One region of the Brevibacillus sp. FW306-2-1A-C05A genome, then DNA from elsewhere that is predicted to be linked to it. Evidence: riboswitches for the same ligand, from Rfam matches in the RefSeq annotation. Region 1 holds a riboswitch; the other holds the start of a gene.
The links. A riboswitch is a leader RNA that binds a small molecule or an ion and turns the genes downstream of it on or off. The one in region 1 is predicted to bind thiamine pyrophosphate.

Region 2: linked by a shared signal. The riboswitch ahead of thiO (glycine oxidase ThiO) and the one ahead of thiC (phosphomethylpyrimidine synthase ThiC) in region 1 are both predicted to bind thiamine pyrophosphate.

The regions. Positions count from the first base shown of each region.
Region 1 is NZ_JBYSWV010000001.1:238,668-246,481, reverse strand. It holds gene AC3WJN_RS01295 (DUF1904 family protein) at 24-353, shown strand; gene AC3WJN_RS01290 (hypothetical protein) at 500-670, opposite strand; gene thiC (phosphomethylpyrimidine synthase ThiC) at 692-2,443, opposite strand; TPP riboswitch at 2,595-2,705, opposite strand; gene AC3WJN_RS01280 (cation diffusion facilitator family transporter) at 2,959-3,840, shown strand; gene ku (non-homologous end joining protein Ku) at 3,982-4,950, opposite strand; gene AC3WJN_RS01270 (hypothetical protein) at 5,195-5,338, opposite strand; gene rsmD (16S rRNA (guanine(966)-N(2))-methyltransferase RsmD) at 5,740-6,306, shown strand; gene coaD (pantetheine-phosphate adenylyltransferase) at 6,336-6,818, shown strand; gene ylbJ (sporulation integral membrane protein YlbJ) at 6,835-7,814, opposite strand, start outside.
Region 2 is NZ_JBYSWV010000015.1:76,435-84,248, reverse strand. It holds gene AC3WJN_RS11725 (YqkE family protein) at 1-271, shown strand, start outside; gene AC3WJN_RS11720 (hypothetical protein) at 268-417, shown strand; gene AC3WJN_RS11715 (hypothetical protein) at 469-645, shown strand; gene AC3WJN_RS11710 (ABC transporter permease) at 697-1,887, opposite strand; gene AC3WJN_RS11705 (ABC transporter ATP-binding protein) at 1,884-2,603, opposite strand; gene AC3WJN_RS11700 (efflux RND transporter periplasmic adaptor subunit) at 2,644-3,921, opposite strand; partial or broken gene AC3WJN_RS11695 (glucose-6-phosphate isomerase) at 4,119-5,468, shown strand; gene AC3WJN_RS11690 (excisionase family DNA-binding protein) at 5,490-5,708, shown strand; TPP riboswitch at 5,788-5,903, shown strand; gene thiO (glycine oxidase ThiO) at 6,060-7,196, shown strand; gene AC3WJN_RS11680 (LSm family protein) at 7,277-7,814, shown strand, end outside.

The sequences.
Region 1 (7,814 bases):
TGTTCCGGAAAGAAGGAATTGACTTGCCGTTTCTTCGCTTTAAAGGCTTTGAAAAAGAAAAGCTGCAATTGGTATCGCCCCTTATTATAGAAGAGTTTGCCCGCATCGCGGAAGTGAGCCAGGAAAAAGTCAAGCTGGAGCTGCTTCTGGTCGAGCAGTTGACGAACAGTCCGTTGTCGCTTGAAATCATGATGTTTCCCCGGGAGCAAAAGCAGCACGACCAGATCGCCAGCACGATGAACCGGATTTTGCAAAAGCAAGGTTTCCAGAACGTCCATATTTTCTTTATCCTGCTGTCGCCCGAGCTGTATTATAAGGAAGGGCTTCCTTTGCAAGTCAAAGTCTCAGGCTGAAGCGAGCAGGTGAAAAGACCGCCATCCCACTGTCGAGGATGGCGGTCTTTTTTGTGCATAAGCTGCTTATCCAGTACAAGGGGCAATTAAGGCTGGGGCCGAGCCATTGGCGCAGCCAACTTTCCTAGGTGTGGCAGGGAAGCTGTCTAATAATAGAGGCTTTCCGTTTGCAAGCATTTGGCGCAGGTGCGGGCGAGGGGGGTCTCGACGAACTCATGCGCGCACGTTTTTTGCAAATGGGCCAGTTGGCGCTTCAGACGTTCAAGGTCAACCTCCAGGCGCGCGATCTCTTTTCGCAATTGCAACACATCATTCAATCGTCTGCCACCTCCGGGCGCTTATTTGTACAGTTGACTTCCTTGCTCGCGAAATTCGCGGGCTTTTTCTTGCAGGCCCGCTGCGATGGCGGCAGGCTCGATCCGCTCCTGCTCCTGGGCCTGGTGGCGGATGTCGTGCGAGATTTTCATGCTGCAAAATTTCGGGCCGCACATCGAGCAAAAATGCGCGGACTTCGCTGCTTCGGCAGGCAGCGTCTCATCGTGGTATTCGCGGGCGCGCTCGGGGTCGAGCGACAGGTTGAACTGGTCGTTCCAGCGAAACTCGAAGCGGGCTTTGGACAAAGCGTCGTCGCGCTGTTTTGCTCGCGGGTGGCCTTTGGCCAAATCCGCTGCATGAGCGGCGATTTTATAGGCGATGAGACCGTTGCGCACGTCTTCCTTGTTCGGCAGGCCGAGATGCTCCTTGGGCGTGACGTAGCAGAGCATCGCGGTGCCAAACCAGCCGATCATCGCGGCACCGATCGCCGAGGTGATGTGGTCGTAGCCGGGCGCGATGTCTGTCGTCAACGGCCCGAGCGTATAAAAAGGCGCCTCGTGGCAAATCGCTAGTTGTTTGTCCATGTTTTCGCGAATGAGGTGCATCGGGACGTGGCCGGGTCCTTCAATCATCACCTGCACGTCGTGCTTCCAGGCGATTTTCGTCAGCTCGCCGAGTGTCTCTAGTTCGGCAAACTGGGCCTCGTCATTCGCATCTGCAATCGAGCCGGGGCGCAAGCCGTCTCCAAGCGACACGCTGATGTCATACGCCTTGAGAATCTCGCAAATCTCTTCGAAATGCGTGTACAAAAAGTTTTCCTCGTGATGGGCGAGACACCACGCAGCCAGAATGGAGCCGCCGCGCGAGACGATTCCGGTCACGCGCTTCGCGGTCAGCGGAATGTAGCGGAGCAGGACGCCGGCGTGAATGGTGAAATAATCGACGCCTTGCTCTGCCTGTTCAATCAGCGTGTCCCGGTAGACTTCCCAGGTCAAATCCTCCGCTTTGCCGTTCACTTTTTCAAGCGCCTGGTAAATCGGTACGGTTCCGACAGGCACCGGGCTGTTGCGGATGATCCACTCGCGCGTCGTGTGGATGTGCTTTCCGGTCGACAAGTCCATGATCGTGTCCGCGCCCCAGCGCACCGACCAGATCATTTTTTCGACTTCTTCTTCCATTGAGGAGCTGACGGCAGAAGTGCCGATGTTGGCGTTGACCTTGACGTGAAAATTCCGGCCGATAATCATCGGCTCCGCTTCCGGATGATTGATATTGGCGGGAATGATCGCGCGGCCTGCCGCCACCTCAGCCCGGACGAACTCCGGCGTGACGCCTTCGCGGATGGCGATGTACTCCATCTCCGGCGTGATGATGTGACGGCGGGCGTAGTGAAGCTGGGTGACCGTCTTGCCTGGCTTCGCCCGTCTCGGCTGATAGCCTTCGCGCGGGAAAGCGGGCATCTTCCCTGCGCTGTCGGCGTTGCGGATTCCGTCGTCCACAGGCTTTGGCTCGCGGCCGGCATAGCTCTCCGTATCGTCGCGCTCCTCGATCCAGCGCTGGCGCACGAGCGGCAGCCCTTTGTTGATGTCGGCGACATAACCTTCGGCCGTGTATTCGCCGCTTGTGTCGTACACGCGCAACGGCGGGTTTGGCGTGGTGCCGTACAGCCCCTCGGTAGGCGATAGCGCAATTTCGCGCATCGGCACGCGAATGTCGGGGCGGCTGCCTACCTCGTATACTTTGCGGCTTCCGGGAAAAGATGAAATGGATGACATAAAAAAACCTCCTTGGCTTGGTTGCACGAAAGCGCGAACCTTGTAGGGAGGCGAAAGAGGCCCGTCGCGAAAAAACGCCGCATGGGAACATGCGACGCCAGACGCGAGAGTAGAGAAGAGACGGGTATCCGAAAAAAAGATACGCGTCGCTAATCTGTCATATGGACATTCCTCCGCTGGCATTACCCAGTTCAGGTTCAACGGTCGATGGCACAGTACCATCCTCTCAGCCTGGTGATTTCCAAGCTCCCGTGCTTGTTTTTGGTTGTCGTTGCAAGATTAGGATACCGGAGAACAGCCGTGCTTGGCAAGAAAAAGTTTCCAACAAAAATTGCCACAGGGCAACACATTTTCCCCCCCTCTATACTCATGAATCGGACTAAAACTGTTTCTGTAGACCCACACGAATTGCGTCTGGTACGATGAAATTCGAAAAAACGAGAAACTGCTTTTATACGTTCTGTTCTAAGGCTTTGGGCGAATAGGGCGATTGAGATTTTTTGAGGTGATGGAGTGTGGATGTATATTCGGATCTGAAGCAAGGAGAGCGGGGCGCGTGGGTCAGCATTATCGCCTATATTTTCTGCTCGGCGTTAAAAATAGGGGTTGCGGTGCTGACAGGCTCGGCAGCGTTAATGGCGGACGGGCTGAACAACTCGACGGACGTGGTGGCGTCGATTGCCGTGCTGATCGGGCTGCGCATTGCCCGCAAGCCGCCGGATCGCGACCATCCGTACGGCCATTTTCGCGCGGAGACGATCTCTGCCCTGGTCGCGTCGTTCATCATGCTGTTTGTCGGGCTGGAGGTCATTACCGGAGCGATTCCGACGCTGTTTGATACAAACCACACTGCTCCCGACTTGTTGGCAGGCTGGACGGCGCTGGCGACTGCGGTCATCATGCTCGGGGTCTATCGGTACAATCACCAACTCGCCGTGAAAACGAACAGCCAGGCGTTGCTCGCGGCCGCTGCCGACAACCGCTCGGATGCCTTCGTCAGCATCGGGACGTTTGTCGGAGTGGCGGGCGCGCAGTTCCAACTGCATTGGCTCGACCCGCTGGCAGCGCTCGTGGTCGGGGTGATTATTCTGAAGACGGCGTGGGATATTTTCCGGGAGGCGACGCATCGCTTAACAGATGGCTTCGATGAGGGGCAACTGGAGGAGCTGAAGGAGACGATCTTCTCCATTTCCGGGGTGAAAGCGATCAAGGACATCAAGGCGCGTTATCACGGCAGCAGCGTGCTCGTTGACGTCGTGATCCACGTCGATCCGCAGTTGAACGTAGTAGAAAGCCACACCATCACCGAAAATATCGAAGAACGGATGAAACGTGTGCACAAAATCAATACGGTTCACATTCATATCGAACCGGAACAACAGCTCGCAAAAAGATAAGCAAAAAACCTGTCCGCAAATGGGGCAGGTTTTTTTGCGCAGACGTTATCCGGTAAGGCTAAGGCGTCGCCAATGGCTGCGCGCAAGCCAAGTGTTCTGCTTATGGCTTCGCACCGCACCACCAACTGTTCCAACGCCGCTTTACACAGGAGTGGCTTTTTTGCGGCGAAGCGTTTTCGTTGTCGAGGTCGGACCGGGACTCGATTTCCCCACCGCTTCTTTGGCAGGGGAGGCTGTCTTGTCCGCTTTCTCCGCAGAAGCGGCCCGTTTGCGCCCTGCTTTCGGCTTCGCGGCTGCCGGGGCAGGCTCCGGCGCAAGCTTCACGGGACTGCCCGTAGTGCCTGCTGTCGAGGCCAGGCTTTCCTTCAAAGCTTGCATCAGGTCGATCACATTCGTGCGCGCAACCGTCGGAGCGGTGGCGATCTCCTGGCCCTCCAGCTTTTTCTCGATCATTTTTTGCAACTCGACGCGGTATTCGTCGGTGTACTTGGCGGGATCGAACGGAACGGTCATGTTGCCGATCAGCTCTGTCGCCATTTTCAGTTCGTTTTCCGCGAGCGGGACAGTAGCCTCCGGCAAGGCGGGCACTTGACTGACCGGGCGCACCTCGTCCGGGTAAAAAATCGTTTCCAGCATGATGCAATGCTCGTACAGCCGAATGACGGCGAGACTTTGCCGATTGCGCATCGTCACCTGGGCGACGGCGATCTTTCCGGTCTGCTCCATGGCGGCGCGCAGCAGCGCATACGCCTTTTCTCCCGTATCTTGCGGAGACAGGAAGTAGCTTTTGTCAAAGTAAACCGGGTCGATCTCCGACAAGTCCACGAAGTCGAGAATTTCAATGGCGCGGCGCGTCTCGGGCGTGATCGCCTCCAGGTCTTCGTCGTTAATCATGACAAAATGGCCTTTTTCGTACTCGTACCCGCGGACGATTTCGCTCGGTTCCACTTCCCGCTGGCAATGCGGGCACATTTTGGCGTATTTGATCGGGGTGTTGCATTCCTTGTGCAGTTGGCGAAAGCGAATGTCCCGTTCCTCTGTTGCCGTAAACATGCGGACGGGTATATTGACCAGGCCGAAGCTGATTGAGCCTTTCCAGACGGTGTGCATATGATTCCTCCAGTACGGACTGTTTTTGCGTGGCTGCGACTGTTTTTGTTTATTGTTTGTAGCCGACAAGCGGATGCCGCAAGGGAAATGCAGGCGGGGAAACATTGTCATCGTCGCCAGCCGGCATGGAAATAGCGAAGAACTGTAAACGTAGACAAAAAAACTGCACCTCCAACTGTTAGGTGTATCTAACAATCGGGTGCAGTTCAGATGTAGCGACTGGCTTTTTTAGCTTGTGTTCGCGTTATTGGCCGTGCTTGATAATGTCGGACTGGTCCGCGCGCGACTGCATTTCCCGCGCTTGCTCGACGCCTGTTCCGGTACGGTCGGCAATGGACTGGGCCTTGGACGCTTTCAGCTTTTGCGCGGACGGTTGTTTTTCTGCCATGTCGATTCCCCCTTTTGGAATAGGTGAAAGTAGTATGCTCCCCCAGCGGGCAAAAAAATACCCCCTCGCCAAAAGACGATGGGGCAGCGGTTCAACTCCTCCCGCGCGGGGAGCGTCGGCACGGAATGCTCCTATCAGACACGCCGTGCGCCAAAGTGAACTGCCTTTCAATTATGGGAGAGGAGAAACCGGAGGAAGAGCTTATGGGGAAACGTAAGTCTTCTCCGCGGTTGTCAGCGACACCGTTGCGTCGCTATCCATCATGTTTTCCAATCTTTGTGCATTCTATACGCGCAATCCGCCATAAATTTTCCAGTTGCCAATTTTACGGGGGTAGGCAGTTGTGATAGTATGATATCAGCTTTTATCCCTTATAACTTCTTTGAACAGGTGAAATCATTATGCGCGTCATCGCGGGAGAACACAGAGGTAGAAAACTGGCCGCCGTCCCAGGTAGCGGGACGCGGCCGACGACCGACAAGGTTAAGGAATCGATTTTTAACATGATCGGCCCGTATTTTGACGGGGGCTGGGCATTGGATTTGTACGCCGGAACAGGTAGCCTGGGCATCGAGGCGCTGAGCCGGGGAGCGGACAAGGCTGTCTTTGTTGAGCGGGATGCAAAAGCGTTCGCCGTCGTCAAGCAAAATGTCAGCGCCTGCCGACTGGACGAGTACGCCGAGCTTTACCGCATGGATGCGGAGCGGGCGATCCGGCAGTTGGCCAAGCGCGCCCAGCCGTTCGAGCTCGTTTTTCTCGACCCTCCGTACGCGAAGCAACGAATCGTGGAAGAGATCGAGCAACTGCAAGCGCTCGGCCTGCTCGCAGAAGGCGCCTGGATCGTGGCGGAGCACGACAGCAAAGACGCTTTTCCCGATGCGATCGGCGATTGCGTCAAGGATCGGCAAGCGACCTACGGCGATACGGCTGTCACCTTGTATTATTACGATCCGCAAAAGGAAGCGTAAGCACCAGCACACGAAAAGGAGGAAACAAAATGGCGATCGCCGTTTGCTCGGGAAGCTTTGACCCTGTGACCTACGGACATCTCGATATTATCAGTCGGGGGGCCAAGGTGTTTGACAAAGTAATCGTAGCCGTTTTGATTAATTCCAAAAAAAATTCCCTGTTCAGCGTGGACGAGCGCGTCGAGATGCTTCGCCAGGTGACAGCGGACATGGACAATGTGGAGATCGACTCGTTTGACGGTCTGTTGATCGACTACATGAACAGGCGCGGAGCCAAAGTCATCATTCGCGGTCTGCGCGCCGTCTCCGACTTTGAATACGAGATGCAGGTTGCCTCGATCAACAAGAAGCTCGACGACCAGATCGAGACGTTTTTCATGATGACCAGCAACCAGTACTCGTATTTAAGCTCCAGCATCGTGAAGGAAGTGGCGAGATACAAGGCGAGTGTTGCCGATCTCGTGCCGCCAGCCGTCGAAGAGGCGCTCAAGCGAAAAATGGCCCAGTTGTAAACGGGAAAGAAGCCGTTTATCTCGTCTTGCCGCTTTGAACATAGCGGGCCAGCAAGCTGATCGCAAACAGCAGGACAGCTACGCCGACTGCGAGCGTGCCGGAAAAAGCGATCGTCTCCCACCAACTCGTAACGGGGATTCCCGCTGTGGTCGGCATGAAGACGGGAACGCTTTTTTCCAGAAACCACGTACTGACCTTGACCAGCGGCTGCCAGAAGACAAACGTCAAAATCGCCGCCAACACGGCGTGCAGGGCACGGGCGATGAAATAAGGCGCTACGCGAATATCGGTTTCGCTGAGAATGCTCGCCACTTGCGCATGGACGCTCAGGCCGCCCCAGGAAAGCACGGCGCTGGCGATGGCCGCCTTCCAGACCATGGAGACGCCGTCAGGTACGACGCTGGCTGCTTGCGCGCCCAGCGTGACCTCGAACAGCCCGGCGACGATCGCCTGGGAAAAGGCAGGCGGAAAGCCGAAGGGGCCGAGAAAGATGGCGAGCAGCGTGCTAATCATCTGCGTCAGGTGAATGGCGGCAAACAGTTGGATCAAGACGGAAAAGACGATGATAAAGCCGCCGATCATGAACAGCGTGTTCAGCGCGGACTGCACGGCATCGCCCATCAGCTTGCCGAACGGCCGCCCGTCGCGGATTCGCGCGCGGTGCATCGCTTGCAGCGCCCGAAGCGGCAGCGGCAGGCTCGTTTTTTCCAATGGCTTCGAGACGGCGGCAAACGGAGCGTGGAAGCGGGAAACAAGCCCCATGATGATTGCCGACAAATAGTGGGTCAAGGCCAGGACGATCCCCATTTGTTCGCTGTGAAAAAAGCCGATGGCGACCGCTCCCATGACAAACAGCGGATCGCCCGTCGTCGTAAACGATACGAGCCGCTCTCCTTCGGCTTTCGACACGCTGCCCTGCTGGCGCAAGCGGGTCGTCAGCTTGGCGGCCACCGGATACCCCGAGGAAAAGCCCATGGCGAGCACGAAGCCGCCTG
Region 2 (7,814 bases), on a different contig from region 1:
GAAGAAAAAACAAAAACAGCAACCACAACGTCAAAACCTGGATACAGCGACAGAAGCGAAATCTTCTCTCGGCAGCCTGAAGGATATGGTGAATGCGGATGCATTGGCCAAGCTGAAGCAGTTGGAAAAAGAAATGAAGTCCGAAAGCGAGCGCAAGGCGAAGGAAGCGGCCGAGCAAAAGCGCCGCGAGCAGGAAGAGCGCGAGCGCAACAAAAGCTTTGCGGAACTGCTGGCCGACTACGACAAAAAAGGCGGAGGCAAGTACAGTTGATGCGCGATGGACGGCAGACGGAGAGGCCGGATACGTCGAAAAACGGCCTGATGAAAAAACGACAACTCGCGCTCAAGGATGAGTCGATCAAGCAGCGCGGCCAGCAAGTCCTTGGCCGGTTAGGGAAAAAGCAGCCCAAGGAGTGATTTTTTTCCCTCCTTCCCCATATAGCTAGGAGAGGGGAAAGGAGGGAGACCATGGGGACAATCCTGCTCCTGCTCAGTCTCCTTTGTGTAGCTGTAGGCACCTGGAAGCTGAGCGGTATCTACAAGGCAGACAAGACGGACAGCAAAACGCTCTGGTGGACAGTCGCGAGTGTCGGGATTGCGCTTTTTTTTCTTTTGAAGCTGATGACTGATACGTTTCCAACATAAACATGCACCTGTGGCTCAAGCTGCACAGGTGCATGTTTTTTGTTGCTGAAATTATTCGTAGCGAAGCGCTTCGATCGGGTCCAGCTTGGCGGCCTTGTTGGCCGGATACAGGCCGAAAAAGATGCCGATTGCGCTGGAGAAGCCAAAGGCGATGAACACGCTGTTCCAGGACAGAAGCGGCGGCAGATTGGCAAACTGCGCAATCAGGGCGGCGATGCCCAGTCCGAACAGGACCCCGATCAAGCCGCCGATCAGGCAGACGATGACGGATTCGATCAGAAACTGGATCAAAATGTCGCTGCGCCTTGCCCCGAGCGCCTTGCGAATCCCGATTTCCCGCGTGCGCTCTGTGACGGAAACGAGCATGATGTTCATGACGCCGACCCCGCCGACGACGAGCGAGATTCCGGCGATGACGCTGAAGATCAGTGTCAATGTGCCTGTCAACTGGTTGAACTGATCGACCGATTCCTGCATGCTGCGCACCATGTAGTGGTCTTGTTTTTGATGCTTGCGGGTCAAATACTGCTTGACCTGCTGCATGGCAGGGTCGACAGACGGCTTGTCCACGGCTTTGCCCATGAACATCTGGACGGACGGCTCTTCCTGCAGGCTGTGGTAATAACGGATGGGGACAACCGCGCCAAACGTCTCTGCTCCCATGTCAAACTTGAACTTTTCCTCTGTGTACGTACCGATGACGACGAGCGAGTTGTTGCCCCAGCGCACGCGCTGGCCGATCGGGTTCATCTGGCCGAACAGCTTTTCGCCGAGCTTGTCCTCCAGCACGACGACGGCGCGCTGCTCCTTGTCATCCGCGCTGTTGAACAGGCGTCCTTTGGCCACTTTCATCGTCTTCTGCATGGCAAAGTAGTCGGGGGTGCTGGCGGTCAGGTTGACCCGCTCTTCTTTTTTCGGGCCTTTCAGTTCGATTGTATTGGAGTTGTACGGGACGATGTACTCGATTGCCGGGCTGATTCGGCTGAGTACCTCGGCGTCCTCGATGGTCAGGTCGTCTGCGGCTATCTCTTCCTTCGTATCCCAGTTGATGAAGACGTTGAACGTGTTCTGGCCGAATTTTTCCATCTCGTCGTTAATCGCTTTTTGTCCGCCTTCGCCAAGTGTCGTTACGGCGATGACGGAGGTGATGCCGATGATGATGCCGAGCATGGTCAGGCAGGAACGCATTTTGTTCGCCCAGATGCCTTCCAGGGCGGTGTAAAAGCTCTCCATAAAATTCATGTGACAATCACCTCGTCAGACGGGGTAGAGAAAATGCGTTCCTCGACCCGTTCGTCGCGGACGATGACGCCGTCCTTGAAGGTGACGATCCGTTCGGCGTGCTGGGCGATGTCCAGTTCGTGCGTGACGAGAATGATCGTGACGCCCTGGGCGTGCAGCTCCTGGAACATCGCCATGATCTCGACGCCGGAGCGGCTGTCCAGGTTCCCTGTCGGTTCGTCGGCCAACAGGATGGCGGGTCGATTGACCAGCGCTCTGGCGATGGCGACCCGCTGCTTTTGTCCGCCGGAAAGCTGTGTCGGCTTGTGGTTCATGCGCTCAGCAAGCCCGACTCGCTTCAGCGCTTCGGTGGCGCGACTGCGTCTTTCCGAGCGGCTGATGTTGGCGTACATCATCGGCAGCTCCACGTTGTGCAAAGAAGTGGAGCGCGCGAGCAGATTGAACGATTGAAAAACGAAGCCGATTTTTTGATTGCGAACATAGGCGAGCTGCTTGTCCTTGAGGCTGCTGACCTCGATGCCGTCGAGAATGTACGTCCCCGAGTCCGGACGATCCAGGCAGCCCAGCATGTTCATGAACGTCGATTTCCCTGATCCCGATGGTCCCATGATGGCGACAAATTCGCCTTTTTCCACTAGCAGGGAGACGCCTTTCAGGATCGGGAGGGTAGTATCGCCTGTCTTGTATGATTTCGTCAAGCCTTCTACCTGAAGCATTGTCGGCTGACCTCCTTTTTACGTGGAACGCGTCCAGTCGTTACATGCCCAGCGCAGCAGCACCGCCGCTCATCGGCATGACCGCAGCTCCTTCGCTCAGAGCGTCGACAGGTCCCAAAATGATTTGTTCGTCTCCTGACAGTCCCGACTTGATGTGGGAGAACAGCTCATTTTCTGTGCCTGTAACGACTTTTTGCTTCTTGGCGATGCCGTCAGCGGAGATCCATACGAAGGTGCTGCCATCGGCGTCCTGCTGAACGGACTCGATGGGAACTTGCAGGGCGTTTTCGATTTTTTCCACCATGATGTTGATGTCCACGTGGAAGCCTGGCTTCAGTGCGCTCAAATCGCCCTGCGGCTTGAGGATGACTTTGACGCGCGTTTTTTCGCCTTGGCCCGAACTGCTTTGCGTAGTGGTCGCGATCGGCGCGATCCGGGTAATTTGGGCGTTCAGCAGTTGCTTGCCCAGCGTAATTCCTTCAATCGTCGCGGACTGGCCGATTTTCAGTTTGCCGACGTCCGACTCGTTAATATCAGCCTGAATGAGCAGGTTGTTCAGGTTGGCCAGCGTCAAAATTTCCGTGCCTTTGCTGACGTATTGGCCGTTCTCGGCCGCCACGCCAATGACTGTTCCGTCCATCGGCGCGACGAGGACGCTTTGCACGCGCTCTTTTTCCAACTGGCTGCGCTCTACGGCCAGCTTGTTGATTTGCGCCTGCTGGGCGGCGATGTCTTCCTTGCGCGGCCCTTTTTGCTTGAGGGCAAACTGTTGCTTCGTGACATTCAGGGAAGACTGGGCGTTGTCCAAAACAGATTTGGCCTTGTCCAACTCTTGCTGCGTGGAAGCCCCCGAAGCGAACAGTTGCTGGATCCGATCGTACTCGCGTTTGGCTGCGTCGTATTCGCGCTGGGCCTGATTGACCCGCTCGCGCTCCTGCGCCACTTCTTCCGGCTCTGCCCCGATCTGGGCTTTTGCCAGATTGGCTTTGGCTACTTCCATTTGCACTTCCAGATCAAGCAGTCTGCCGTCGACATCCGAGGTGTCGATTTTTGCGATGACCTGGCCTTTCTTGACCTTGTCGCCTTCCTTCACCACAAACTCGCGCAAGGTTCCGGTTACGTTGGCATACTGCTTTTGCTTGTCCTCTACCGTGACGATCCCCGAGGTCAAAATTTTGCTCTCCAGGACTGACTTGGTCGGAGCCCCGATGTTTACCGGCATGCCCATGGCTTGCTGAGAGCCCATCATGTTGATTCCGACGAAGCCCGCACCGAGCAGGACGACCACGGAACCGATGATCCACCACCGTTTTTTCATGTTCATTTCTCCTTGCTGTTAGGAACCGTATTATTTCTTTGCTCGGTGAAGTCTTACGCCAGGTCTGGAAAAAGGTAACACTTGTGGCGAATTGTTCACGATTTGCTCACATTTTGTGATGTTTTGACGGAAAGCAACTTTCTGGCTTTTGGCGTGATAAGATAAGAAAATAGATGACGTTCCTTGGGAGGGGAGCCATGAACCAAGCGATTCGATTTGATTACTCTAATGCACGCGCCTTTGTGAGACAGCATGAGTGGGAGCAGCTTGCCCCGGCGATCGGGCAGGCGCATGAGATGTTGCACAAAAGAACGGGTCCAGGCAGAGACTATCTCGGTTGGGTTGATTGGCCGCAGAGGTACGACCGCGCTGAATTTGAGCGGATTCGCCAGGTGGCGGCGCGTATCCAGGCTGATTCGGATGTGCTTTTGGTAATTGGAATCGGGGGTTCATATTTAGGGGCGAAAGCTGTACTGGACATTTTGGGCCACAGCTTTTACAATTTGCTGCCGAAGTCGAAGCGGCGTTTTCCGGAAATTTATTTTGTCGGGAACAATATCAGCCCGGTTTATATCTCTCATCTGATGGACGTGCTCGAAGGAAAAGACGTGTCCATCAATGTCATCTCGAAGTCGGGCACGACGACAGAGCCCGCGATCGCTTTTCGGCTGCTGCGCACCTGGCTGGAGAACAAGTACGGCCGCGAGCAGGCGAAGAAGCGCATCTATATTACGACGGACAAAACGCGCGGCGCCTTAAAAAGACTCGCGGAGGACGAAGGGTACGAAAGCTTCGTCATTCCGGACGATATCGGCGGACGTTTTTCCGTCCTGACCGCAGTCGGACTGTTGCCAATCGCAGTGAGCGGGGCCGATCTGGACGCGCTGATGAAGGGCGCGCAAGACGCGAGCGAGCGCTACATGGTCATGGATTTGTACGAAAATCCGTGCTACCAGTATGCGGCGATTCGCAATGCGCTGTACCGCAAAGGCAAAACCGTGGAGCTTCTGGTCAGCTACGAGCCGCAGTTCCGCTTTTTCGCGGAGTGGTGGAAGCAGCTTTTCGGGGAGTCGGAAGGAAAAGACGGCAAAGGAATTTTTCCCGCGTCAGCCGAGTTTTCCACGGACCTGCACTCGTTGGGGCAGTACATACAGGACGGCATGCGGCAGTTGTTTGAAACGGTTGTTACGGTCAACAAGCCCGCCGTCGACGTGACCGTGCAGGAGGACCCGCTCGATGTGGACGGGTTGAACTTCCTGTCCGGCAAGCGGATGGGGTTTGTCAATAAAAAGGCTTTCGAGGGAACGGTACTGGCCCATGTAGATGGCGGCGTACCGAACCTGCTTGTGGAGATGCCAGAGGCGACAGCGTACCATCTCGGCGCCCTGATCTACTTTTTTGAAAAGGCGTGCGGGATCAGCGGCTATTTGCTAGGGGTCAACCCGTTCGATCAGCCCGGGGTGGAGGCGTACAAGGCCAACATGTTCGCCCTTCTGGGAAAACCTGGATTCGAGCAGCAGAAAGCGGAACTGGAGGCAAGATTGCGCGAGAACAAGACGTATTTGACTGTGGAGGAGACAGCGGCGTATTTGGAGCTTCCTGAAACGTTTATTTTGGAAAAAATTCATCAGGGCAAAATCCGCGCTCTCCACGACGGCAACGAGTACATCATCAACAAGGAGCAGTTCAATCACCATCTGGAGGAAATGCGCAAGCTTCGCGAGTTCGAGGAAGCGGCGCGTCACGAGACGGTTCCGGAAAGCTACGATGTGAAAGACGAGGATTAAGCTGAGGATGAAAGCGCAGACCATCTTGTCAGATCGCGCCCAAGAGGACTATACTTGGTGGGTGAACGAAAATAAAAGATCAAGCAACTCGGGGAGTCCTTCATGCGGGGCTGAGAGGATGGAAGCAACGACCGTCGACCCATTGCACCTGATCCGGATCATGCCGGCGCAGGGATACGGTTGCCGGCAAACAGCGCTTTTTTATTTGGTTACGATGCGTATGAAGCCCGCCTTTTCCTGCGAAGGAGAAGGTGGTTTTTTTCATTTTGTCGACTGCGCCAGGGGCTTTTGGCTACAACGGCGCTTTCGAACGGCCCCGAAGAGATTACAACAAGCGAGGAGAGAGAAAAATTGAGCGATTGTCTCGTAGTGGGTGGAGGAATTATCGGATTAAGTCTGGCTTATGAGTTGTCACGAAGAGGAAGGAGCGTCACGCTGGTCGAGCAGGGAGAATGGGGCGGACAGGCGTCTTCTGCGGCGGCGGGGATGCTCGCGCCGTTGAAGGAGTTTACGGCCCCAGGCCCGATGCTCGATCTGGGCATGACTTCGCTGGCCTATTACCCGCAGTGGGCGGCCGAGCTGGAAGAGTTTACCGGAGGGGACGTCCAGCTCAGCCTGGAAGGGCTGCTGACGGTCGCGCTCAACGATGACGAGCAGGCACAGCTTTTGGCGAAGTACCATTGGCAAAAAGAAGCGGGGCACAGCGTCCACCTTTTGACGGAGCGGCAGCAACTGGCTGAGGTGGAGCCGCTTTTGACCGAGCAGGCGCAGGCAGCCATCTACTCTCCGTACGAAGGGCATATCAACAACCGCATGCTGCTGCGCGCTCTGGTGACAGCATGCCGGCTGCAAGGCGTCGCGTTGCACGCAGGCTGTGTCGTGAGCGGCATCGCGGTAAAAGGCGGCCGGGTAGTCGGCGTGGAGAGTTCGCTTGGACCGCTGCGGGCGGAGCAAACGATCATCACGTCAGGCGCGTGGGCGGGCATCATGCTGGAAATGCTCGGCGTTTCGATTCCCGTTCGCCCGGTTCGCGGCCAGATCGCGGCGGTATCCTCCGCAGGCATCCCGCTTCGCACCGTCATTTTTGGCACCTCCGGCTACATCACGCCGAAGAAGGACGGGAAAATCATCATCGGCGCGACAGAAGACGAAAGCGGCTTTCAGCGCGAAGTTACAATGGCGGGCTTGGCCAGCATCCTGAACGGAGTCATGCCGTACGTCCCGGCCTTGCACGGCGCTGCTTTTCTGGAGGCGTGGGGCGGACTGCGGCCAGCTACCGCAGATGGCAAGCCGCTGCTTGGTCCCGTGCCCGGCTGGGACGGGCTTTCGATTGCCGGAGGGCACTTCCGCAACGGCATCTTGCTGTCCCCGGCTACCGCGAAATGGATGGCCGACTACCTGGAAAAAGGCGAGACAGAGCGTCTGACGCCGTTTTTGCCATCCCGCTTTTTGGCAAAAACAGACGAAACGTCGAACAAAATGGGCTAGTCCGAACTGCAAACCCGGTACACCTCCCCATGGGCACCTGTATATGGTAATAAAGAAACACCAGAAGGGGAGGAGTTTCCATGCAGTCTGAAAAAAACCTGTACCAGGCTGACGTCCAGACGGTCAGTCTGATAAAGGATATGCGTGAAAATGTGCACAACATATGCAAAGAACACGTCGAGAAAAAGGTGCGCATTGAAGCGATTGACGGCCAGATTTTTGAAGGCGTGATCGTGGACTTTGACGATCAGAATGTATATGTGGAAGTGGACGATCCCGATGCAGAGGAAGACGACTACGAGTTCGAAGAGGTAGCCAGCCGCAAATCGCATGGAGACTGGGGCATGTACCCGGACTGGACTCCCTACGGCTATCCATATGGCGGATACCAGCCGTTTGGCGATGTCAGTCCGCTTGGCAGCAGCAGCCAGCCGAATCGGCCTCCTGCTGGTCAAGTCAGCCCTTACGCGGACGATTGCTATCCATACGCTCCGATCAGCCCATTCGGCAGCCCGAACCAGCCGTATGGGCAGGTAAGTCCGTTCGGCAGCCCGAATCAGCCGTTTGGGCAGGTAAGCCCGTTCGGCAGTCCGGGTCAACCGTATGGGCAGGTAAGTC